3 regions of the Plantibacter sp. MDV22-iso1 genome follow, and region 1 is predicted to be linked to each of the others. Evidence: predicted binding sites of a transcription regulator. Region 1 holds the regulator's gene; each other region holds the start of a gene.
What was found. The regulator HrcA, encoded in region 1, represses chaperone genes, less so after heat shock. The targets are predictions, from matches to a motif close to TTNGCACTCGNNNNNNNCGAGTGCNAA.
Positions count from the first base shown of each region.

Region 1 (8,009 bases):
GTCACGAGTCGCAGACCGGACGCGCCGGTCGGCAGGTCGATCTGCGTGACGTCGCCGGTCACGACGATCTTGGACCCGAACCCGAGCCGGGTGAGGAACATCTTCATCTGCTCCGGCGTGGTGTTCTGCGCCTCGTCGAGGACGATGAACGAGTCGTTGAGGGTCCGGCCGCGCATGTAGGCGAGCGGTGCGACCTCGATCGTGCCGGCCGCGAGGAGCTTCGGGACGATCTCTGGGTCCATCATCTCGTTGAGCGCGTCGTAGAGCGGACGCAGGTACGGGTCGATCTTGTCCGTCAGGGTGCCCGGGAGGTACCCGAGTCGCTCGCCGGCCTCGACGGCCGGGCGCGTCAGGATGATCCGGTTGACCTCCTTGCGTTGCAGCGCCTGCACCGCCTTCGCCATCGCGAGATACGTCTTGCCGGTACCGGCCGGGCCGATGCCGAACACGATCGTGTTCTCGTCGATCGCGTCGACGTACGCCCGCTGCCCGACGGTCTTCGCCTTGATCGTCTTGCCACGCGAGGTGAGGATGACCTGCCCGAGCACCTCCGACGGGGAGGCCGAGCCGTTCTGCCCGAGCATGCGGGCGGAGGTGCTGACCTCCGCCGGCCCCGGGTCGTGTCCTTCTCGGACCATGGTGATGAGTTCCTCTACGAGTCGTCTGGCGGCGTCGGCCTGCGGCGCCGGGCCGGTGATGGTGATCTCATTGCCGCGCACGTGCACCGAGACACCGGGGTGTTCGCGCTCGACGGTCGTCAGGAGTCGGTCCTGTGGGCCGAGGAGACGGACCATGGCGAGCCCGTCCACCAGGAGGACGTGCTCGACCTCCTCCGGCCGAGCGGCGGTGGGGTGGTCTGGGTTCGAGGACTCAGGCTCCGCCAAGGGTGCCCTCCTGCAGGGAACCGCCGAGGACATGCGCGTGCACGTGGAAGACCGTCTGCCCGGCGGACTCGCCGGTGTTGAAGACGAGTCGGAACTCGCCACCGGTGTGCACCTTCGCGAGCGACGACGCCACCTCGACCATCTCAGCGAGCAAGGAGGGGTCGCCAGCGGCCAACTCCACGACGTCGCGGTACTCGGCGGTCTTCGGGACGACGAGGAGGTGCACGGGCGCCTGTGGTGCGATGTCGGCGAAGGCGATCACCCGATCGGTCTCGGCGAGGAGGGTCGTCGGGATCTCCCCCGACACGATGCGGCTGAATACCGACGGTGCTTCACTCATGTCCACCAGTCTAAGGTTCGTGGCGGCCTCGTGCGCGGGCTGGTGGATCGTCACCACCGACCGAGCAGCACGTTGAGCGCGGCGATCGCCGCAGGCCCTGCCGTCGAGGTGCGCAGGACGCCCGAGCCGATCCGGACCTCGATCGCGCCGGCCGCTTCGAGCCGCTCCCGCTCCGTCGGCGAGATGCCGCCCTCCGGACCGACGACGAGGACGAGTTCCTCGGCGAGCAGTGCCGACGGGTCGAGCTCCGAGAGCGCGAGTGCCGCGCTGGGTTCAAGGACGAGGACGGTCCGGCCGGCGACGATCGCCGCGAGTCCACGGGTGTCGACGACCTCGGCCACCTCGGGTACCCGGGCGCGGATCGACTGCTTCGACGCCTCGCGCACGATGAGCTGCCAGCGCGCACGGCCCTTGACCGCTTTGTCGCCCTGCCACCTGGAGATGCTGCGCTCGGCACCCCACGGGACGATGCGGTCGACACCCAGCTCGGTTGCCGCCTGGATGGCGAGTTCGTCGCGATCGCCCTTGGCCAGCGCCTGCACGAGGACGAGCCCGGGACGGTTCTCCGGATGCACCACGACCGATTCGACGCGGATCTCCAACTCGCCCTGCTCGCTGCGCACGACCGGTCCGGTCGCGATCAGGCCACGACCGTTGCCGATCGACGTCGTCTCGCCGACCCGCAGCCGACTCACGGCGACGGCGTGCTTCGCCTCGGGCCCACGGAGGGTCACCGAGTCGCCGACACCGGTCGATTCGAGGTCCTCGCGGAGGTACAGCGAACTCATCTCAACCGACGCCGTGGAAGCGGTCGCGGATCTTCGCGAACAGGCCCTGCTGGAACTGCGCGAGCGCCGGAGCACCCTGGCGTCGTCCCGAGGCGAAGCTCTTGATCAGCTCGCGTTCGCGGTGGTCGAGCTTCGTCGGGGTGACGACCTGGACGCCGATCTTGAGGTCACCCCGGCTGTTCCCGCGGAGGCGCGTGACGCCGCGGTCCTTGACCGTGATGACCTCCGAGCTCTGCACGCCCGGTCGCAGCTCGACCTCGACGTCGCCGTCGAGCGCGTGGACGGTGACCTGGCGGCCGAGGATGGCGTCGGTCATCGGGACTTCGAGCGTGCACAACAGGTCGTCGCCGTCGCGGCTGAAGACGTCGTGGTGCTTGACCTTCATCTCGAGGTAGAGGTCGCCGTTCGGGCCGCCTGCCGGGCCGACCTCGCCGCTCCCCGGCATCTGCAGACGCAGACCGGTGTCGACACCGGCCGGGATGTCGACCGAGACGGTGCGGCGGGCACGGAGCCGGCCCTGACCCTGGCAGGTGACGCACGGGGTCGCGATGATCGTGCCGTAGCCGCGGCAGGTGCCGCAGGGCGCCGAGGTCATGACGTTGCCGAGCAGCGAGCGGACGGCCCGCTGGATGGAGCCGGTGCCGTGACAGATGTCGCAGGTCACCGGTGAGGTGCCGGGCTGGCAGCAGGAGCCGTTGCAGGTGCTGCAGAGCACGGCGGTGTCGACCTCGAGGTCGCGGTGGGTGCCGAAGATGACCTCGTCGAGGTCGAGTTCGACGCGCAACAGGGCGTCCTCGCCGCGTGCGCGGCGGGACTTGGGTCCGCGCTGCTGGCCACCCCCGCCGAAGAAGGTGTCGAAGATGTCGCCGAAGCCGCCGAACCCGGCGTCACCTCCGCCGAACCCACCCGCCTGCGGACCGAGGTCGTACTGCTGGCGCTGCTTGGGGTCGCTCAGCACGTCGTAGGCGTGGGTGACCTCTTTGAACCGCTCTGAGGCGTCGGAACCCGGGTTCACATCGGGGTGCAGTTCGCGAGCGAGGCGGCGGTACGCCTTCTTGATCTCTTCGGGCGTCGCCTCCTTGGCGACACCGAGTGCTGCGTAGTGGTCGGGGTAGTCAGCCACTGAGGGCCTTTCGTTCGAGGTGCGGAAGGTGTTGGGGGACGCGACGAGGATGCGTCACTCGGCGTCGAGGATGCGCGAGAGGTACCTGGCGACGGCGCGGACCGCAGCCATGTTGCTCGCGTAGTCCATTCTCGTGGGGCCGAGGACGCCGAGCCGGGCGATTTCGCCACCAGAGGAACGGTAGTTCCCGGCGAGGACGCTTGTGGTCTCGAGGCCGAACGACGCGTTCTCGCGGCCGATGCTGGCGACCACGCCGTCGCGCTCGGACTCCATCTCGCCGAAGAGCCGGAGCAGCACGACCTGCTGCTCGATGGCGTCCAGGACCGGATAGATGCTGCCGGGGAAGTCGTCTTCGGTGCGGGCGAGGTTGGCGGCGCCGGCCATGACGAGGCGGTCCTGGCGCTGCGCCGAGAGCTGCTCACGCACCGCGTCGACGATGCGGACGGCCGCCGCGCGGTCGAGGTCGGCGATGTCGGCGGGGACGTCGCCGATCGCGTCGTGGGCGTCGAGGAGTGGACGACCCGCGACCGCCTCGTTGCACAACGAGCGGAGACGCGAGATGAGGTCGTCGTCGACCGGACTCTCCGTCTCGATGAGGCGCTGCTCGACGCGGCCGTTGTCGAGGATGATGACCGCGAGGACACGGTTCGGGGTGACGCTCACCAACTCGAGGTGCCTGACGCGCGCCCGCGAGAACATCGGGTACTGGACGAGCGCGACCTGGTTCGTCAGCTGTGAGAGCAGCCGCACCGTGCGGTGCAGGACCTCGTCGAGGTCGCCGGACGCACCGAGGAAGGTCTCGATCGCCGTCCGTTGGGCGTTGTTCAGCGGGCGGCGGTCGGCGAGGTGGTCGACGAACATCCGGTAGCCCTTGTCGGTCGGAACCCGACCGGAGGAGGTGTGCGGGGCGGCGATCAGTTCTTCGTCCTCGAGCTGTGCCATGTCGTTGCGGATGGTGGCTGCAGAGACCCCGAAGGAGTGGCGGTCGACGATCGTCTTGGACCCGACGGGCTCTCGCGAGGCGACGTAGTCCTGCACGATGACGCGGAGCACTTCGAGACCGCGATCCGACACCATCTCGATCTCCTCCCGTCATCCACCTCGGAGCGCCGACCATCAGCACTCGAAGACCCTGACTGCCAATCATATCGTGGCCTCCGCGCAGCCGTCCCTTGCGCGGCCCCGTGCCCCAGGAATACCGTTGGCCGCAGGCGTGGGTCCCTGATGAGCGACACCTGGTGCGATACGCTCAGCTGGACCAATTGAATATCACTCTCCGTGAAAGGTGCGAAGATGTCCGATCCGAACGCTCAGCCGCCCGTCGACCCAGCGAAGGGCGGGTCGGTTCCGCCTGCAGGAGACGGCGCGACGCCCCCTCCCGCAGCTCCGCAGCAGCCGCCTGCAGGCGCCTACCCGCCCCCGCCCGCCGGTGGCTACGCGCCGCCGCCGCCCGCTGCCGGCTCCTACCCGCCGCCGCCCGCAGGCGCCCCGCAGTACCAGCAGCCGTACGCCGCCGCTCAGCCCATGAGCCCGTCGGACGAGAAGCTCTGGTCGACGCTCATCCACATCGGTGGGATCTTCTTCGGATTCATCCCCCCGCTGATCGGCTACCTGGTCCTCAAGGACCGTGGCCCGTTCATCAAGGCGCACACGCTCACCGCGCTGAACTTCCAGCTGACGATGCTGATCGCGCTCGTGGTCGGCTCGATCCTGACGATCGTCGTCGTGGGTCTGTTCATCATCATCGCCGTCTACGTCGTCGTGATCGTGTTCAGCATCATCGCCGCGATCAAGGCGAACAAGGGCGAGCTGTACAGCTACCCGCTCACGATCCAGTTCATCAAGGCCTGATCCGTCGAGTCGCCTGAGAACAGCCCCGTCCGGTCCGCCGGGCGGGGCTGTTCTGCGTCTCGGGTGGCGTCAGTCGCCGACCAGACGGCGGACGACCGCGTCGGCGAGGAGCCGTCCGCGGCGCGTGAGCTCCAGCCGTCCGAGCAGGGCCTGGCGTGCGTCGACCAGTTCCTCGGCGATGAGCCCGGCGACCGCTGTGCGAGCCTCGGGGGCGAGCGTCCGGATGGGGATGCCGTCCCGCGTGCGGGTGAGCAGCAGGATGCGTTCGAGTTCACGGGTCTCGTCGTCCAGGGTCTCCCGCCCGGCGGCCGGCGACTCCCCCGCCGCGATCCGCTGGGCGTACGCCGCCGGATGCTTGACGTTCCACCAGCGCACCCCGCCGACGTGGCTGTGCGACCCCGGGCCCACACCCCACCAGTCCTCGCCGGTCCAGTAGGAGAGGTTGTGCCGGGAGCGGTGCGTGTCGTCCGTCGCCCAGTTGCTGACCTCGTACCAGCCGTAGCCGGCCTCGGTGAGGAGGTCGTCGGCGAGCTCGTACATGTCGGCCTGCAGGTCTTCGTCGGGGGTCCCCACCACGCCCGAGCGGATCTGGCGCGCCAGTTTCGTCCCGGGTTCGACGATGAGCGAATAGGCCGATACATGGTCCGGTGCGCAGGCGATCGCCGTCTCGAGTGAGACGCGCCAGTCGGCCAGGGTCTCCCCCGGCGTCCCGTAGATGAGGTCCAGGCTGACGCCGAGGCCGGCCTCGCGAGCCCACTGCACGACGAGCGGCACCCGAGCCGGATCGTGCGTGCGCTCGAGGGTGGCGAGCACGCTCGGCACCGCGGACTGCATCCCGAAGGAGACCCGGGTGAATCCGGCTTCGGCGAGCGTGCGGAGGTAGGCGGCGTCGACCGAGTCGGGGTTCGCCTCGGTCGTCACTTCGGCGCCGGGCGCGAGGTCGAAGTTGTCCGTCACGCCACGGAGCATCCGGACGAGGTCGTCAGCAGGCAGGAGGGTCGGCGTGCCGCCACCGAAGAACACGGTCGAGACCGGTCGGTCGGGGACGGTCGATGACGCCAGGACGGACTTGCCGAAGCGGAGTTCCGCGACCGCCTCGTCGGCGTAGTCAGACTGCTTCGCGCCGCGGAGCTCGGTCGCCGTGTAGGTGTTGAAGTCGCAGTAGCCGCATCGGACCCGGCAGAACGGGACGTGCAGGTAGACCCCGAAGTTGCGCTCGTGGGCTCCGACGGCCGCCGTCTCCGGGAGGAGTCCGTCGGACGGGGCCGGATCGGCGAGTGGGAGGGCGCTCGGCACGGTCCGTCGCTCAGACGCCGCGCGACGGCAGGAGTGCGCGGAGGTAGGCGTCGTTCATGGTCTTGCGACGACGCTTGGAGCCGACGAGCTTCGCTGCACCCTTCGTCGGGCGGAAGAACGAGCGCACGACGATCCAGACGGAGTCGTCCTCGCGCTGCTCGATCGTGAAGGACTGCTCGCCGCTCTCCGGATCGCCCTCCATCGTGCCGATGGCCAGGCTCACGTGACCCGGCTCCTCGGTGACGGAGATGACGCGATGCGGCCCGACGAGCGGTTCCCCGCCGACGGCGCCGGCGAAGACGACCGTCGTGCCCGGGGTGATGAACGGCGTGCCGTCCTCGGCGAAGCGCTGCTCCTCGTGCGTCTCGATGGGCTCCAGCGGCGTACCGTCCTCGGCGAAGGCGATGCCGCCGTACTGCACGCCCGTGCCGGGGTGCACCTCGGAGATCTCCACGCCGCTCGAGCGGTGCAGTCCCCAGGTGAGGAGGGCGCTGCTCGCGAGGGCGAACCGCTCATCACCGCTCCCGAGGCGGAACTCGTCCTCCGACGGCACGTAGCCCTCCGGCGGGTACTGCATGAGGTCGGTCCGCTGGGTGGCGCCGACGGCCGCGTAGTCGACCGCTTCGTCCTCGAATGAACTGCGTCGTGCGTTCACTTCTTGTCCTTCGTCTCCACGTCCCCGGAGAGCGCTGCGATGAACGCCTCCTGAGGCACCTCGACCTTGCCGACCATCTTCATCCGCTTCTTGCCCTCCTTCTGCTTCTCGAGGAGCTTGCGCTTGCGGGTGATGTCACCGCCGTAGCACTTGGCCAGGACGTCCTTGCGCATGGCACGGACCGACTCGCGGGCGATGATCCGCGCACCGATGGCGGCCTGGATCGGCACCTCGAACTGCTGGCGCGGGATGAGCTTCTTCAGCCGCTCGGTCATGAGCACACCGTAGGCGTACGCCTTCTCGCGGTGGACGATGGCGCTGAACGCGTCGACCTGGTCGCCCTGCAGCAGGATGTCGACCTTCACGAGATCCGCGGCCTGCTGGCCGGAGGGCTCGTAGTCGAGCGACGCGTACCCCTGCGTGCGGCTCTTCAGGTGGTCGAAGAAGTCGAACACGATCTCACCGAGCGGCATCGTGTACCGCAGCTCGACGCGGTCCTCGCCGAGGTACTCCATGCCGAGCAGGGCGCCGCGGCGGCTCTGGCAGAGCTCCATGATGGTGCCGACGTAGTCCTTGGGGGCGAGGATGCCCACCTTGACCATCGGCTCCGACACCTCGAGGATCTTGCCGGAGGGGAACTCGCTCGGGTTCGTGACGGTGACGACCTGCTTGTCCTCCGTCTTCACCTCGTAGGTGACCGACGGCGCGGTGGCGATGAGGTCGAGGTCGAACTCGCGCTGCAACCGCTCGGTCACGATCTCGAGGTGCAGGAGGCCGAGGAAGCCGACGCGGAACCCGAAGCCGAGGGCGACGGAGGTCTCCGGCTCGTAGTTGAGCGAGGCGTCGGAGAGCTTCAGCTTGTCGAGCGCGTCGCGCAGGATCGGGTAGTCGCTGCCGTCGATGGGGTACAGACCGGAGAAGACCATCGGCTTCGGGTCGGTGTAGCCCGGGAGGGCGTCGGTCGCCGGCTTCACCGCGGTCGTGACGGTGTCGCCGACCTTCGACTGCCGGACGTCCTTCACGCCGGTGATGAGGTAGCCCACCTCACCGACGCCGAGGCCCTTCGTGGGCG
Region 1 is NZ_JBZVDY010000001.1:108,015-116,023, forward strand. It holds gene AC4PMY_RS00490 (PhoH family protein) at 1-794, opposite strand, end outside; gene AC4PMY_RS00495 (HIT domain-containing protein) at 871-1,224, opposite strand; gene AC4PMY_RS00500 (16S rRNA (uracil(1498)-N(3))-methyltransferase) at 1,275-2,012, opposite strand; gene dnaJ (molecular chaperone DnaJ) at 2,014-3,135, opposite strand; gene hrcA (heat-inducible transcriptional repressor HrcA) at 3,190-4,212, opposite strand; gene AC4PMY_RS00515 (DUF4870 domain-containing protein) at 4,429-4,986, shown strand; gene hemW (radical SAM family heme chaperone HemW) at 5,056-6,282, opposite strand; gene AC4PMY_RS00525 (DUF1990 domain-containing protein) at 6,293-6,937, opposite strand; gene lepA (translation elongation factor 4) at 6,934-8,009, opposite strand, start outside.

Region 2 (6,680 bases), 570 kb from region 1:
TGATGCGGCTCGCCCGGCGGGCACGGCCCTCCCACGAGTGCCTCGCGTTCGAGTGACCATGGCTCTATCGCGGCAGGCCGGATGAGGGGCCGACCAGCCGCGTAGCTCATGACTTACTCGTGGTTTTCGGCGCAGAAGGGCACCGAAACCCGCGTAGACTGTCGTAAATCGGAGACCGATCAGGCAAGCGAAATTGGCTGGTCAGGTAGAGAAAGAACGAACTACAACGAGCTAGACGTAGAGCCCGCCTGCTAAGCGTAGGTTACGGGTTCAAGTCCCGTCGTCGGCTCCAGCCGAGAACCGCCCGCTCAGCCTGCTGAGTGGGCGGTTCCTCATTGGAAGGAACCCTCCCGTGACCCGTTTCCCAGCACCGCTCGCGCTCCTCATCGCCGTCGTCAGTGGCGCCTTCATCGCGGTGCAGGCCCGGTTGAACGGCGAGCTCGGTGCGCGTCTCGGTGACGGGTTCACCGCCGCCGCGATCTCCTTCGGGGGCGGCTTGATCATCCTCACGGTCGGACTCGCCGTCTCCCGCACCGGCCGTCGCGGGCTCGCCACGGTGATCGGTGCCGTCCGACGCCGGGAGATGCCCTGGTGGACGGTGCTCGGCGGCTGCGCCGGCGCCTTCCTCGTGCTGTCGCAGGGGCTCACCGCCGCCGCGCTCGGCGTCGCCCTGTTCACGGTCGCGGTCGTCGCCGGCCAGACCGCGAGCGGGCTGGTACTCGACCGGATCGGGTTCGGCCCGGGAGGCGTCGTCGGGTTGAGCGTCCAGCGCGTCCTCGGGGCGGTCGTCGCCCTCGTCGCGGTCGGCGTCGCCGTCTCGGGCGAGCTCGGGGGGAGCATCCCGCTCGGACTCCTCATCCTGCCGCTGCTCGCCGGGATCGGGATCGGCTGGCAGCAGGCGGTCAACGGTCGAGTCAAGATGCGGGCGCAGAGCACGCTCGCCGCGACGTTCATCAACTTCATCGTCGGGACGGTCGTGCTGGTCGTCGCCGCAGTGCTGCACGCGATCATCGTCGCGCCGCCCGGTCCGCTCCCGGGGGAGTGGTGGCTCTACCTCGGCGGCCCGATCGGATGCGTGTTCATCGCCGTGGCCGCGTTCCTCGTCCAGCACACGGGCGTGCTCATCCTCGGGCTCGGCACGGTGGCGGGTCAGACCCTGAGCGCGCTCGCTTTGGACGTACTCCTGCCCACCGACGACGGCGGCGTGCATGTCGCGACCGTCATCGGGACGCTCCTCGCGTTCGCCGCCGTGGCGATCGCATCGGCGCGGTTCAGGCGTCGTCCCGCGGCATCGTCGTCCGCCGACTGAGTCGAGCCGTCATCGGTCGGATGTCGTGAGCGACTCCGTCCTCAGGGCATGGAGCTGAGGTGCGCCTTCGCGTTGATCGTCTTGCGACGCCCCGTGCGGGCATTGCCGGGCTTCCCTCCGACGTACAGCCAACCCAGGAGCTCCTCGCCCTTCTTCAGACCGTGCGCCTTCCGGACCGCCTTGGCCCGGGTCGCGCCGCCGGTGCGCCAGAACACGCCCCAACCGGCGTCGTCGAGCAGGAGGCTGACCATGTGGGCCACTCCTGCCGCGACCGCCTCCTGCTCCCAGGCGGGCACCTTCGACTTCTTCACACTCACGACGACCGCGAGCAGCAGGGGCGCGCGGAGCGGCTTCGTCGAGGGCTTCGAGTCGCCCTCCGCCTTCGCGAGCGCCCGACCGAGCTTCACCCGGTCGTCGCCCCGGAGGGTGATGACCCGCCACGGACGCAGGGCGCTGTGGTCGGCCACTCGACCGGCCGCCCCGAGGACCTCGAGGAGTTCCGCGTCACTCGGAGCGACGTCGGTGACCTTCGACCACGAACGGCGCCCGGCGACGGCGGCCAGCACCGGGCGCTCGATCGGTTCGGTCACTCCGTCGGCTCGGCGGTGTCGGCCGCGGCGAAGTTGAGCGCGATCGAGTTCATGCAGTAGCGGTCACCGGTGGGCGTCCCGAAGCCGTCGTCGAACACGTGACCGAGGTGCGAGCCGCAGTTGGCGCAGCGGACCTCGGTGCGCACCATCCCGAGGGAACGGTCCTCGATGAGTTGCACCGCCTCGGGGTTCACGGACTCGTAGAAGCTCGGCCATCCGCAGCCGGAATCGAACTTGGTACCGCTCTTGAAGAGCTCGGCGTTGCAGGCGGCACAGGTGTAGAGGCCCGCGCGTGACTCGTCGAGGAGCTCACCGGTCCAGGCCCGTTCGGTCGCCGCTCCGCGGAGGACCTGATACTGCTCCGGCGTGAGTTCCTCGCGCCACTGCTCATCGGTCTTCGACACGTCGTACGTCATGCTGCTCCATTCGTCTCGGTCATCCTACGTGCGGGGCCGCCTCGTGCATGCGGCTCCCGACGTATTCCATAACACTGCACCGAGCCTGATCCTTCCCGGTGAACGTCGGCCCTCGCCGGGGTGGATGCGGCCCGGCGGCCATCGGCTGAATAGACTTGGAGCACGGCGGACCGGAGCACGACTCCAGGTCGCCGCATCGGCACCGATCGGCAGGAGACGAGCATGCAGTCAGCGTCGCGCACGCCTGCCGATGACGAGGCGTCGACGCCGACGGGCGGCCTCGAGCCGCGCGAGCTCGAGATCCTCGAGTTCGAGTCCCACTGGGTGCAGCACGTCGGGGCCAAGGAGGCCGCCATCCGCGACCGCTTCGCCCTGTCCCCGGCCCGGTACTATCAACTGCTCGGCGCGCTCATCGACTCGCCGTCCGCCCTCGCCCACGACCCCATGCTGATCAAGCGGCTGCAGCGCACCCGCGACGCCCGACTCTCGGCGCGAGGAGCCTCGGCTCCCCGCACCGACGGCTGAGCAGCTCCCGGAGACCACACCATGGCTGAATCCTTCCCGCCCGACCGCTTCGACGAGGTCCCCGACCTCAAGCGCGTCGGCGCACACCGTGCCCCTGCGCCCAAGGGACGCGGCTGGATCGCCTTCCTCGTCGCCGTCGTCGCAACGCTCGTCCTTGTGGGGATCGGCACCTTCGCCCTGTTCGGACTGAACGACCGGATCGACTTCTTCGGCGGCTCGCAGAGCCCGAGCGCCACGCCCACGCCGACCCCCACCCCGACCGAGGCGGCCCCCGTCGTCGACCCCGCGGCCAGCATCCTCGTCCTGAACGGCACACCCACTGCCGGCCTCGCCGCATCGGCGGCGGCGGCGATCACGGCCGCCGGCTTCACGCAGCAGATCCCGACGAGCGACGCCAGCACCGAGGACGTCACGGCGAGCGGCGTCTACTACCAGGATCCGTCGCAGGAGGGCGTCGCCCGCGCCATCGCGAACGCACTCGGCGGTATTCCGATCCAGATCACGGACACGTACGCGATCCCCGTCGAGGAGGGCGAGGCGCCGGTCCTCCGCATCGTCGTCGTGGTCGGCGCGGACTACCAGCCGGCAGCCTGAGCGCGGCTGGAGCAGGTCGATCGGTCAGGTCGCCGGCTCGCCGTGTTTCCGGAGTGTTTCCTCCATGTTGAGTTGTCGTATCACTCCGCCCCGTTTGCCGATTTCGGGGTGAATCCGCGCGGCGCCCCGGATTAGTATCTGGAATTGGCCGCTCATCCCGTCCCGTCTCGACTCGCCCCCGGGTCCGCTTCGGCGCAGGGTGGCCGCCGGGATCCCGATCCCGGATGGCAGGTCCGGGTCCGGCAACAGTCGGGCGCCGAGAGCACGCAGCAATGGGAGTATGAAATGGCGAACGGAACCGTCAAGTGGTTCAACGCTGAGAAGGGCTTCGGCTTCATCACGGTCGACGGCGGCGGACAGGATGTCTTCGTCCACTACTCGGCGATCGACATGAGCGGCTACAAGTCCCTGGAAGAGGGCCAGGCGGTCGTCTTCGAGGTCGGCACGGGAGCAAAGGGGCCCCAGGCCGAAGGTGTGCGCCTGGCGTAGCCGCTGATCAGGCACGCGATTCCTGCGACGCCGTCCACTCCGGTGGGCGGCGTCGTTCGTCGTTCCGGGGCGGATCCCGGGAGTTCGCTCAGGGCTCCGGTGCTCACTTGCACTCCCACCCCCTGAGTGCCAGAATCGACTTAGCACTCGTACTCATTGAGTGCTAACAACGTTCATGACGTCCGGGAGGGACGAAAAACACACATGGCTAAGATCATTGCTTTCGACGAGGAGGCCCGTCGCGGCCTCGAGCGTGGACTGAACATTCTTGCTGACACGGTCAAGGTCACCCTTGGGCCGCGCGGTCGCAACGTTGTCCTCGAGAAGAAGTGGGGCGCCCCCACGATCACCAACGACGGCGTGTCCATCGCCAAGGAGATCGAACTCGACGACCCGTACGAGAAGATCGGCGCGGAGCTCGTCAAGGAGGTCGCCAAGAAGACCGACGACGTCGCCGGCGACGGCACCACCACGGCGACCGTGCTGGCACAGGCGCTCGTTCGCGAGGGCCTCCGCAACGTCGCCGCAGGCGCCGACCCCATCAGCCTCAAGCGCGGCATCGAGAAGGCCGTCGAGGCCGTCACGGTCGAGCTCATCGCCAACGCCAAGGAGGTGGAGACCAAGGAGGAGATCGCTGCGACCGCTTCCATCTCCGCTGGCGACACCACCATCGGCGAGATCATCGCCGAGGCGATCGACAAGGTCGGCAAGGAGGGCGTCGTCACCGTCGAGGAGTCGAACACCTTCGGCACCGAGCTCGAGCTCACCGAGGGCATGCGCTTCGACAAGGGCTACCTGTCGCAGTACTTCGTGACCGACCCCGACCGCCAGGAAGCGGTGTTCGAGGACCCCTACATCCTCATCGCCAACCAGAAGATCTCCGCGATCAAGGACCTCCTGCCGATCGTCGACCAGGTCATCCAGTCGGGCAAGCAGCTCCTCATCATCGCTGAGGACGTCGACGGCGAAGCTCTCGCGACGCTCGTCGTCAACAAGATCCGTGGCATCTTCAAGTCCGTCGCCGTCAAGGCTCCGGGCTTCGGCGACCGCCGCAAGGCTCAGCTGCAGGACATCGCCATCCTCACCGGTGGCCAGGTCATCTCCGAGGAGGTCGGCCTCAAGCTCGAGACCGTCACCCTCGACCTGCTCGGCCGTGCCCGCAAGGTCGTCATCACCAAGGATGAGACCACCATCGTCGAGGGTGCCGGCGACGCCGACGCCATCGCCGGTCGTGTCTCGCAGATCCGCAAGGAGATCGACAACACCGACAGCGACTACGACCGCGAGAAGCTCCAGGAGCGTCTCGCCAAGCTCGCGGGCGGTGTGGCGGTCATCAAGGCCGGTGCAGCGACCGAGGTCGAGCTCAAGGAGCGCAAGCACCGCATCGAGGACGCCGTTCGCAACGCGAAGGCCGCCGTCGAAGAGGGCATCGTCGCCGGTGGTGGCGTCGCCCTGATCCAGGCCGGCAAGACCGCGTTCGAGAAGCTCGAGCTCGTCGGTGACGAGGCGACCGGTGCGAACATCGTCAAGGTCGCCATCGACGCTCCGCTCAAGCAGATCGCGCTCAACGCAGGCCTCGAGCCGGGCGTCGTCGCCGACAAGGTCCGCAACCTGCCCGTCGGACACGGCCTCAACGCCGCGACCGGTGAGTACGTCGACATGCTCGCTGCCGGCATCAACGACCCGGTGAAGGTCACGCGCTCCGCGCTGCTCAACGCAGCGTCGATCGCCGGCCTGTTCCTCACCACCGAGGCCGTCGTCGCCGACAAGCCGGAGAAGAACCCGGCTCCGGCCGGCGACCCGACCGGTGGCATGGACTTCTAAGTCCGACAGCAACACCTGCGCAGGGCGTCTCCTTCGGGAGGCGCCCTGCGTCGTTTCGCCATGCCGCATCGGGGAGGACCCTCGACCTGTATGCCCGTTCCCGCATGGGCCCGTCAGTCGTTGTAGAGACGTGATCGGAACGGCATATCGACGCGTGTGGCATTTCCTATGATCGAGCTATGAGACGCATCGGGGGAGCGGCGATCGCCGCCGTAGTGATTCTGGGGCTGAGCGCGTGCACGCCGGCCGAACCGAAGCCGACGGAGACGTCCACACCGGTGCCGTCCGCGACACCGACCACCGCCCCTGGGCCCACCACCCCGGTCAGCTCGTACGGACTCGGATGCAAGGACCTCGTCCCAGCCGACATCGTCAGCTCGGCACTCGCGCCCTCCGTCGTGCTCGAGGCCCCGTTCACGGATGACGTCAACGCGACACCGATCAATACGGCGCCCGTGGCGCTCGGAGGACTGCAGTGCAGCTGGGGGAACGGGGAGCCCCGCAGTCGGCTGCAGGGAGGCTCTCCGCTCGGGACCGAGCGCTGGGCGCAGGTGCTGGTGCTCCCTCAGGCGTCGGCCCGCTGGCAGCCGTTCTTCGAAGGTTGGACGTCGGGCGAGCCCGGCCCCTGGGAGAACTCCACGCCGCTCTCCTGCTTCACCGGTGACGGACGTGTGCTCGATGTGTGCAGTATGCAGTTCCTCGTCGGCGACAGCTGGGTGGAGGTCCTCATCGACGGCCCGGCCGACAATGTCGCCGAGTCCGACAAAGCGGCGCTGAACGCGGTCATGCCGTTCGTCGAATCGATCAGGACCGCATTGGAGCCGACGGCGAGTGCGCCACGTTTCGACTGGGGCGACACGACGGCCGGGCCAGCTGTCCTGCCGACCGAGTGCGAGGGCTTCGTGCCCGAGGCGACGATGAGTGACCTCCTCG
Region 2 is NZ_JBZVDY010000001.1:681,448-688,127, reverse strand. It holds gene AC4PMY_RS03285 (DMT family transporter) at 353-1,309, shown strand; gene AC4PMY_RS03280 (nitroreductase family protein) at 1,351-1,899, opposite strand; gene msrB (peptide-methionine (R)-S-oxide reductase MsrB) at 1,896-2,315, opposite strand; gene AC4PMY_RS03270 (DUF3263 domain-containing protein) at 2,538-2,840, shown strand; gene AC4PMY_RS03265 (LytR C-terminal domain-containing protein) at 2,862-3,434, shown strand; gene AC4PMY_RS03260 (cold-shock protein) at 3,720-3,923, shown strand; gene groL (chaperonin GroEL) at 4,128-5,747, shown strand; gene AC4PMY_RS03250 (hypothetical protein) at 6,437-6,680, shown strand, end outside.
Region 2: the regulator HrcA is predicted to act here: its motif matches at 4,064-4,090, upstream of groL (chaperonin GroEL).

Region 3 (8,009 bases), 730 kb from region 1:
ACCCGGTCACGGATCGAAGGAGCGGCGATGGATCAGCACGAGCACCCCGACGGACGACCTCAGCACCAGGACGGTGCAGTGGACGGGCAGTCGCGCCCGCCGCAGGCCGAGCAGCCCATCGGGCAGCCGCAGCAGCAGTGGGGGCAGCAGCCTCCTCACCAGCCGCAGGCCCAGCAGCCCTGGTCGCCGTACCAGCCGCCGCAGCCCTCCCAGCAGGCTGTCGCGCCGCAGGGCCAGCAGCAGCCGTACGCGCCCCAGCAGCCGTACCAGCCCCAGGGCCAGCAGCAGCCCTACCAACCTCAGCAGCCGTACCAGCCCCAGGGCCAGGCCTCCCCTCCACCGGCGGGTTGGCAGGGCGATCACGCGACCTATCTCCAGACGGTGCCGACGGCGGTCTACCAGGCACCGAGCCAGGGCGGCTACGCCGCGTACCAGCAGTCGCAGACGCAGACCACTGCCGCGTCGACCGGGACCTCACGGAGCACCTGGTCGCTCATCACCGGTCTCGTCGGGCTCGTCGTGTCGGTCTTCGTCGGTTGGGGCTTCCCCCTGTCGATCGCGGCCATCGTCCTCGGATTCGGGGCCAGGCGTCGCGAGCCGCAGGGCCGAGGCCGCGCCCTCACCGGCCTCGTGACCGGGTTCGTCGGTCTCGCCTGCTCCGTCGGCTGGCTCGCCTACAGCGTCGTCGTGATCATCGGGTACGTCTCGACCTGATCCTCCTCGGGACGCTGCGGTCCGGCGGACACCGTCGGGTCAGGCGTCAGCGGCCGGTGTCACCCGTTCGACGAGCAGCGCACTGTGTTTGCCCGCGATCCTCGTGAGGATGATCGTGGCCGAGCCGTCTCCCTTGAGCGCCATGCGCTTCCGGAACGCCGCAGGGTCGACGTCGACGCCGCGCTTCTTGATCTCGAGGACGCCGATCCCGCGATCCCGCATCGTGCGCTTGAGGACCTTCTCGTCCATCGGTAGCCGCTCGAGCACCCGGAAGGTCGTGGCGAACGGCGAGGTCGTCGCCGTGTCGGAGGTCAGGTAGGCGATGCCCTGGCCGAGCATGCCGGCCTCCAAGCGGACGGCGAGGTCGCCGATGAGTCGGGCCCGGATCACCGACCCGTCGGGTTCGTGCACGTAGTCGCCGAGTTCCCGCACGGGGACGTCGTCGGCGTCGGCCTCGGCGTGCAACTCGTGGTGGACGCCGTCCGCGAGGAGTAGCGCGGACCGTCGGACGTCCGGACGGGCCAGCGGGCCGAACCAGAGCGCCATCTCGACGAGCTGTCCGTCGACCGACACCCACTGCGCCTCGGCGTCGTCGGGGATGAGTGAGCGGTCGAATCCGGGCCCGAGCTTGACGCCTGTGGGGAGGCTGGTCGCCGCACCGAAGACCAGGTCGAGGGACGGGGTGTAGTCGGCGGCACTCGACAGTCGCGCGGTGTCGGCGTGTCCTGCGGTGCGCCGCGCGGGATCGAACCAGACCGCGTCGAAGTCGTCGAGCGAGACGTCCTCGGCGGCGGCGTTCCGCACGGTCGCCGTGGGGAACGGGGCGAGGTTGTAGCTGGCGATGGCCGCGGTGACCTCGTCGATGTCGACCGCCGTGACCTCCAGGTCGAGCGAGGCCATGGCCATCGAGTCGGCGCCGATGCCGCTGCCGAGGTCGGCGACCCGCGTGAGGCCGGCCCGGGCGAAACGTCCGGCGTGCAGCGCGGCGACGGGAAGGCGCGTGGCCTGTTCGAGGCCTGCCTCGGTGAACAGCATGCGGCCGGCGAACGGACCGAACTTGCCGACGGCCTTCTGCCTGAGCCGCGACTGCGTGAGGACCGCCGCGACCAGCTCGGGGGAGTGGCCCTCCTTGCGCAGGCGCCCGACCAGGCGGACGGCCTCGTCCTTCGTCGGGTAGGGCGGCAGGGAGTCGAGGAGCCTGAGGCCGTCGGCCGTGAGGAGCTCGACGAGTTCCGAACGGTCCATGGTCAGTGGGCCTCGGGCGGAGCTGGATGCATCCGGCAACGGTAGCAGCCGCTGATTGGCACTCGCATTGCATGAGTGCCAGAAGATGCCTACACTGGAATCAGCACTCTCGCAGTGTGAGTGCTAACCACGTCTTCGTTTCAAGAAAGAGGTCAACCGTGTCGGTCTCCATCAAGCCGCTCGAGGATCGCATCGTCATCAAGCAGGTCGAGGCAGAGCAGACCACCGCTTCCGGTCTGGTCATCCCCGACACCGCCAAGGAGAAGCCCCAGGAGGGCGAGGTCGTGGCGGTCGGACCCGGTCGCATCGACGACAACGGCAACCGCGTCCCGCTCGACGTCGCCGTCGGCGACAAGGTGATCTACTCCAAGTACGGTGGCACCGAGGTCAAGTACGCCGGTGAGGACTACCTGGTCCTGTCCGCGCGCGACGTCCTCGCAGTCGTCGTCCGCTAGTCACCAGCGCACGGATCCGGCGGCTCAGGCCGCTCAACAGCCCGAATGGCATTCGCCATTCGGGCTGTGTCCGTTTCCGGAGGGTGTCGCGGGGAGTCGCGGGTCTAGCCTGGACCAGTGCAGAACCCCAGCGATCCAGCCGACGTCGACATCCACTCCGTCACCGTTGACGGGGGAGGGGATCGACGTGCGAGTGTGGCCGTGCCCCAGCAGGGGAGCCGGTCCGGACTGCTCTCGGCGGTCGCCGCCTACTGCCTCTGGGGAGCGCTCCCGCTCTACTTCATCGCCCTCGCACCGGCCGGCGCCTTCGAGGTCGTGGCGTGGCGGATCCTCTTCTCCCTCGTCTTCTGCGCCGTCCTCATCCTGGCGACCCGTTCCTGGCGCCGGCTGTTCGGCATCCTCCGCCAGCGCCGCATCGTCCTGACGATGGGCCTCGCCGGAGCGCTCATCTACGTCAACTGGCAGACCTACGTCTACGGCGCGCTCAACGGCCAAGTGGTCGAGGCGTCGCTCGGCTACTTCATCAACCCGATCGTGACCGTCTTCCTCGGCGTCTTCTTCCTCCGCGAGCGGTTGCGTCCAGCCCAGTGGGTCGCGGTGGTCGTGAGTGTGATCGCGGTCCTGGTCCTCGCGATCGGACACGGCAGCGTCCCCTGGATCGCCCTGATCCTGGCCTTCTCATTCGGCCTCTACGGCTACATCAAGAAGCTCGTGGGCGGCTCGGTCGACGCGGTGTCCGGGTTGACGCTCGAGACCGTGTGGCTGATGCCGGTCGCGATCGCCCAGCTCATCGCGGTCGGCGTGACCGGTGGGCTGACCATCGGCACCGCGGGCGTCGGGCACGCCCTGCTCCTCGTCGGCGCCGGCGTCATCACCGCCGTCCCGCTCCTGCTGTTCGCGGCGGCGGCCCGCCGCCTCCCGCTCACCTGGATGGGTTTCATCCAGTACTTCGCACCGATCATCCAATTCGTCGTCGGTGTCGCGGTCCTGCACGAGGCGATGCCGCCGGAGCGCTGGTTGGGCTTCGGTCTCGTGTGGCTGGCGCTCGCGATCCTCACCGTCGACATGCTCGTCGCCTCCACCCGGGGTCGTCGGGTCGTCGGGGCCGAACGACGCCGCTCGACGAGGGTCTGAACAGCGGATTCCAGCGCTGATCGCGCGACCACTGCAGGAAAAGCGCGAAACAGCCCCTCCTGAGGTAACGATTTGGTCGTGTTACACGCTTGTAACGTCAACGACATTGTCCAGCGCACGTGCAGCGGATAACTTGACTCAACGGCAGCCCCTGGAGCTGCCACTCTTCTGACAAGCAAGGAGTACCATGAGCGTCTTTTCGAAGGCCACGGCCGCTCGCTCCCGCCCACGTTCCATCGTTCTCGGTGGTATCGCACTGATCGGAGCCAGCGCGCTGGTCCTGAGCGGTTGCGCCTCGAGTGGTAGCGGCGACAGCGGCAGCAGCAGCAAGCCTGCTGGCGACCTGACCCTGAAGCTCGGCACGGCGTTGCCGCAGACCGGTAACCTCGCGTTCCTCGGCCCGCCCGAGGAGGCCGGTGTCGGTCTCGCGGTCAAGGAGGTCAACGACGCCGACCTCGGCATCAAGATCGACCTGACGCTCGGCGACTCGGGTGACTCCGACAACAAGGCGTACGCGACCGAGGTCCCCCGTCTGCTCTCAGAGGGCGTCACCGCCATCATCGGTGCAGCGTCCTCGGGTGTGTCGAAGCTCTTCATCGACGAAGTCACCGGCGCAGGCGTCATCCAGTTCTCCCCGGCGAACACCTCCGCGGACTTCACCACGTGGGACGACAACGGTCTCTACTGGCGGACGGCGCCGTCCGACGTGCTGCAGGGCGAGGTCCTCGGGAACCTGATCGCGGAGGACGGCAACGCCACCCTCGGCATCATCTACCTGAACGACTCGTACGGCACCGGCCTCGCGAAGTTCACCAAGGAGGCGTTCGAGAGCGCCGGCGGTGAAGTGGTCGCCGAGCAGTCCTACAACACGGGTGACACCTCGTTCGACGCGCAGATCAGCGCGGTCAAGGCGGAGAACCCCGACGCGATCGCGATCATCGCGTTCGAGGAGACCAAGACGATCGTCCCCGGTCTCGCCGGCTTCCCGTCGGACAAGCTCTACTTCGTCGACGGCAACCTCGCCGACTACAGCGCGGACTTCGCTCCGGGCACGCTGACGGGCGCCAAGGGCACGCTGCCCGGTCTCGACACCGCGAAGCTCGGTGACTTCACCGACCGCCTCCAGTCGTTCGTGAAGGACGAGGGTGGCGAGCCGCTGAAGGACTACAGCTACGCGGCTGAATCCTACGACGCCGTCATCCTGCTCGCCCTCGCGGCGCTGCAGGCCGGCTCGACCGAGGGCGCCGACATGGCGGCCGAGCTCCAGTCCGTGTCCGGTGGCAAGGACAAGGGCGAGAAGGTGACCACCTTCGAAGAGGGTGCGAAGGCCATCGCCGACGGCAAGAAGATCGACTACGACGGCAACTCCGGTCCGATCACGTTCGACGAGAACGGCGACCCGACCGAGGCGACCATCGGTATCTACCAGTACGGTGACGACAACAAGTACACCCGCACCAACTAGTCGCCCACGCGACTGACGAGGCCCCGGAGCGATCCGGGGCCTCCGTCGTGTCCGGCAGCTGTAGATGCCCCCCCCCGCGTGTGCTGTGCCGTGTGTGGTGGCGCCAGCGCGGTGCGCTGACGCGAGCGCGTGTCCAGCGCGTGAGCGCGGGTCTCCGGAGACCCGCGCTCACGCGTCTGCGACGCGCTCACGCCGATTCCGAGCCCATGCGGCGCAGCGGGGCGCGCTCACGCCGGCGCACCGCGCTGACAGCGACCAGTCGGACGCCCGGGTCAACGGAACGGGCGTTGCAGCCCCGCGCGCTCGAGCTTCGCGGCGAGCCGACTCGGATGGACCAGGTCCTCCCAGGTGGCGCGGACGACGGTGTAGCCGAGCGCGCGCAGACGGTCCTCCCGATGCTTCTCCGCCAGGACGATGTCGGCCACGTCCCGTCCCTGCGTGAACTCCTCCCGCACATACTTCTGTCGGCCGTCGAGTTCGAGGATGATGCGCTCGTCCGGCCAGACCGCATCGACCACGCCGACCGGTCCGTCTGCGTCGGAGAAGGCCTGCTGCAGCACCGGCAGGGCGAAACCAAGCCGCGCGATCACGACCCGCATCTTCGATTCACCACCGTTCGCGGCGAGCGGGTCCGCGAACTCGATCGCAAAGCGCACCTGGCGTCCTCCCCGTCGGCCCGGCAGGTCTCGTGCGAGCGAGCGGAGCGCCGTCTCGTCGGTGAGCTTGAGCCGGAGGGCAGCGTCGGCGACGGCGACGGCGTCCTCGAGGCGGGCGATCCGGGCGAGATCGACGACGGTCCGAGCCGGGTCCGTGACCGCGAGCCCGTACCGCATCCGTCGGGTGACGGAGCCCTGCGTGGTGTGACGGATGATGCCGGGGGCCGAACGCCCTCCGCGATCACCGCTCGTCAGCGTGTGCACCTCGGGAGGCCACGGACCCACGATCGGGAGTCCCCACAACCGCGCCGCCGAGTAGTGGCTGAACAATGCGTCCTTGCGGAGCGCAACGGCCGCCGCATCGATCCGGACCCGGTAGCGGTCATCGGGGGACAGGGAACTCCATATCGGTTCAGGGACGTAGATGCCCTTCCGCAGACGCACCAGGTCGCCGTCGCGGTGGGCGGCGCTCACCAGGCGCTCGGCACCGACCCGGCGCGCGTCGCGAACGAGCAGGAGTCCGTTCGGGCGGAGGAGCAGGTTGAGATCGAAGGATTCCATCGCCTCACCGTGCCCGTTCGACGCCGCCGGTAGCTCGTGTCGTGGAAGCGATGTGGAGAACTGCTCCCATCCAGCCTCCGGTGGAGCGAGGGTGGAGTGGCACCCAGCGCGGTGCGCTGACGCCAGCGCGGGTGGTCGGCCTCAGCGCGGGTCGCTGTGCTGCGGGGGCTGGGACTCGGCGTGAGCGCGGGTCCAGCGCGTGAGCGCGTGCCTCCGGAGACCCGCGCTCACGCGCCAGGACCGCGCTCGCGTCAGCGCACCGCGCTGGCGAAAGGGGGGAGGGAGAATGCACAACTCCTCCGTCCCCGTCTCAGGAGGCCGTCTTGGTACGACGGTGCCCCTCGGGGGAGGGAGGAGTTGTGGTTCGTTCACCGGTCGGGATCCGGTGGCTTCTGGCTCGTCGCTCGGCACGCGGCCGGGACAAGCATGTTCGAGGGTACCGAAGTACCCGCCGACCCGCGAGTGGGGATCGCCCTGATCAGTCCTCGTCCTGGCCGAGGGTGCCCAGGTAGAGGCCGATCACCTTGTCATCCGAGAGGAGCTCGCGGCCCGTCCCGGTGTAGGCGTCACGACCCTGGTCGAGCACGTACCCGCGGTCGCAGATCTGCAGACACCGACGTGCGTTCTGCTCCACCATGATCGTCGTCACGCCGGCCTTGTTGATGTCCGAGACGCGGATGAACGCGTCGTCCTGTCGGACCGGCGACAGCCCCGCGGACGGCTCGTCCAGGAGCAGCACGTGCGGATCCATCATGAGGGCCCGCGACATCGCGACCATCTGGCGCTCACCACCCGACAGCGAACCGGCACGCTGCTTGAGCCGCTTCCCGAGTTCGCTGAAGATCCCGGTGACGAACTCGAGGCGTTCGTTGTACTGCTTCGGCTTCTGGAACAGCCCCATCTTGAGGTTGTCCTCGATGGTGAGGCTCGGGAACACGTTGTTCGTCTGCGGGACGAACCCGACGCCGCGCGCCACGAGCTTGTTCGCCCGGAGCCCCGTGATATCTTCGCCGTTCAGCAGCACCTGCCCGCTGCGCACCTTCACCTGTCCGAAGATCGCCTTCAACAGCGTCGACTTCCCCGCACCGTTCGGTCCGATGATGCCGATGAGCTCGCCCTTCCGGGCGGTCAGGTTGGCGCTGTTCAGGATGTTCACGCCGGGGAGGTACCCGGCGGTCAGATCCGTGACCTCCACGACCATCTCGGCGGTCTTGACCGCGGTGCCGCCGACCGGCGCACCCTTCACGTCGCTCATTTCCGCTCCTCCTCGGGCTCGGCACCAGCCGCGAGCCGTTCGTCCTCGATCTCGGCGAGCAGCTCCTCGGCCGCAGCGCTGTCCTCTCCGGCGATCCTGCCGGTCACGACCCCGAGGTCGACGTCCTGGTGGCTCCCGAGGTAGGCGTCGATGACGGCGGGGTCCTCCATGACGGTGTCGGGCGGGCCCTCGGCGACGACACGCCCTTCGGCCATGACGACCACCCAGTCGGCGATGTGCCGGACCATCTGCATGTCGTGCTCGACGAACAGCACGGTCATGCCCTCGTCCTTCAACGCCAGGATGTGGTCGAGCAGGGACTGCGTGAGCGCCGGGTTGACGCCGGCCATCGGCTCGTCGAGCATGACGAGCTTCGGATCGCTCATGAGCGCCCGCGCCATCTCGAGGAGCTTCCGCTGCCCACCGGACAGGCTGGCCGCGTAGTCGTCGCGCTTCGTGTCGAGCTTGAAGCGACGCAGGAGGTCCATCGCCTTGACCTCGAGGTCCTCCTCCTGCTTCCGCCA
Region 3 is NZ_JBZVDY010000001.1:834,208-842,216, reverse strand. It holds gene AC4PMY_RS04065 (DUF4190 domain-containing protein) at 28-714, shown strand; gene AC4PMY_RS04060 (class I SAM-dependent methyltransferase) at 754-1,959, opposite strand; gene groES (co-chaperone GroES) at 2,118-2,414, shown strand; gene rarD (EamA family transporter RarD) at 2,610-3,548, shown strand; gene AC4PMY_RS04045 (ABC transporter substrate-binding protein) at 3,736-5,013, shown strand; gene AC4PMY_RS04040 (hypothetical protein) at 5,286-6,230, opposite strand; gene AC4PMY_RS04035 (ABC transporter ATP-binding protein) at 6,709-7,485, opposite strand; gene AC4PMY_RS04030 (ABC transporter ATP-binding protein) at 7,482-8,009, opposite strand, start outside.
Region 3: the regulator HrcA is predicted to act here: its motif matches at 2,015-2,041, upstream of groES (co-chaperone GroES).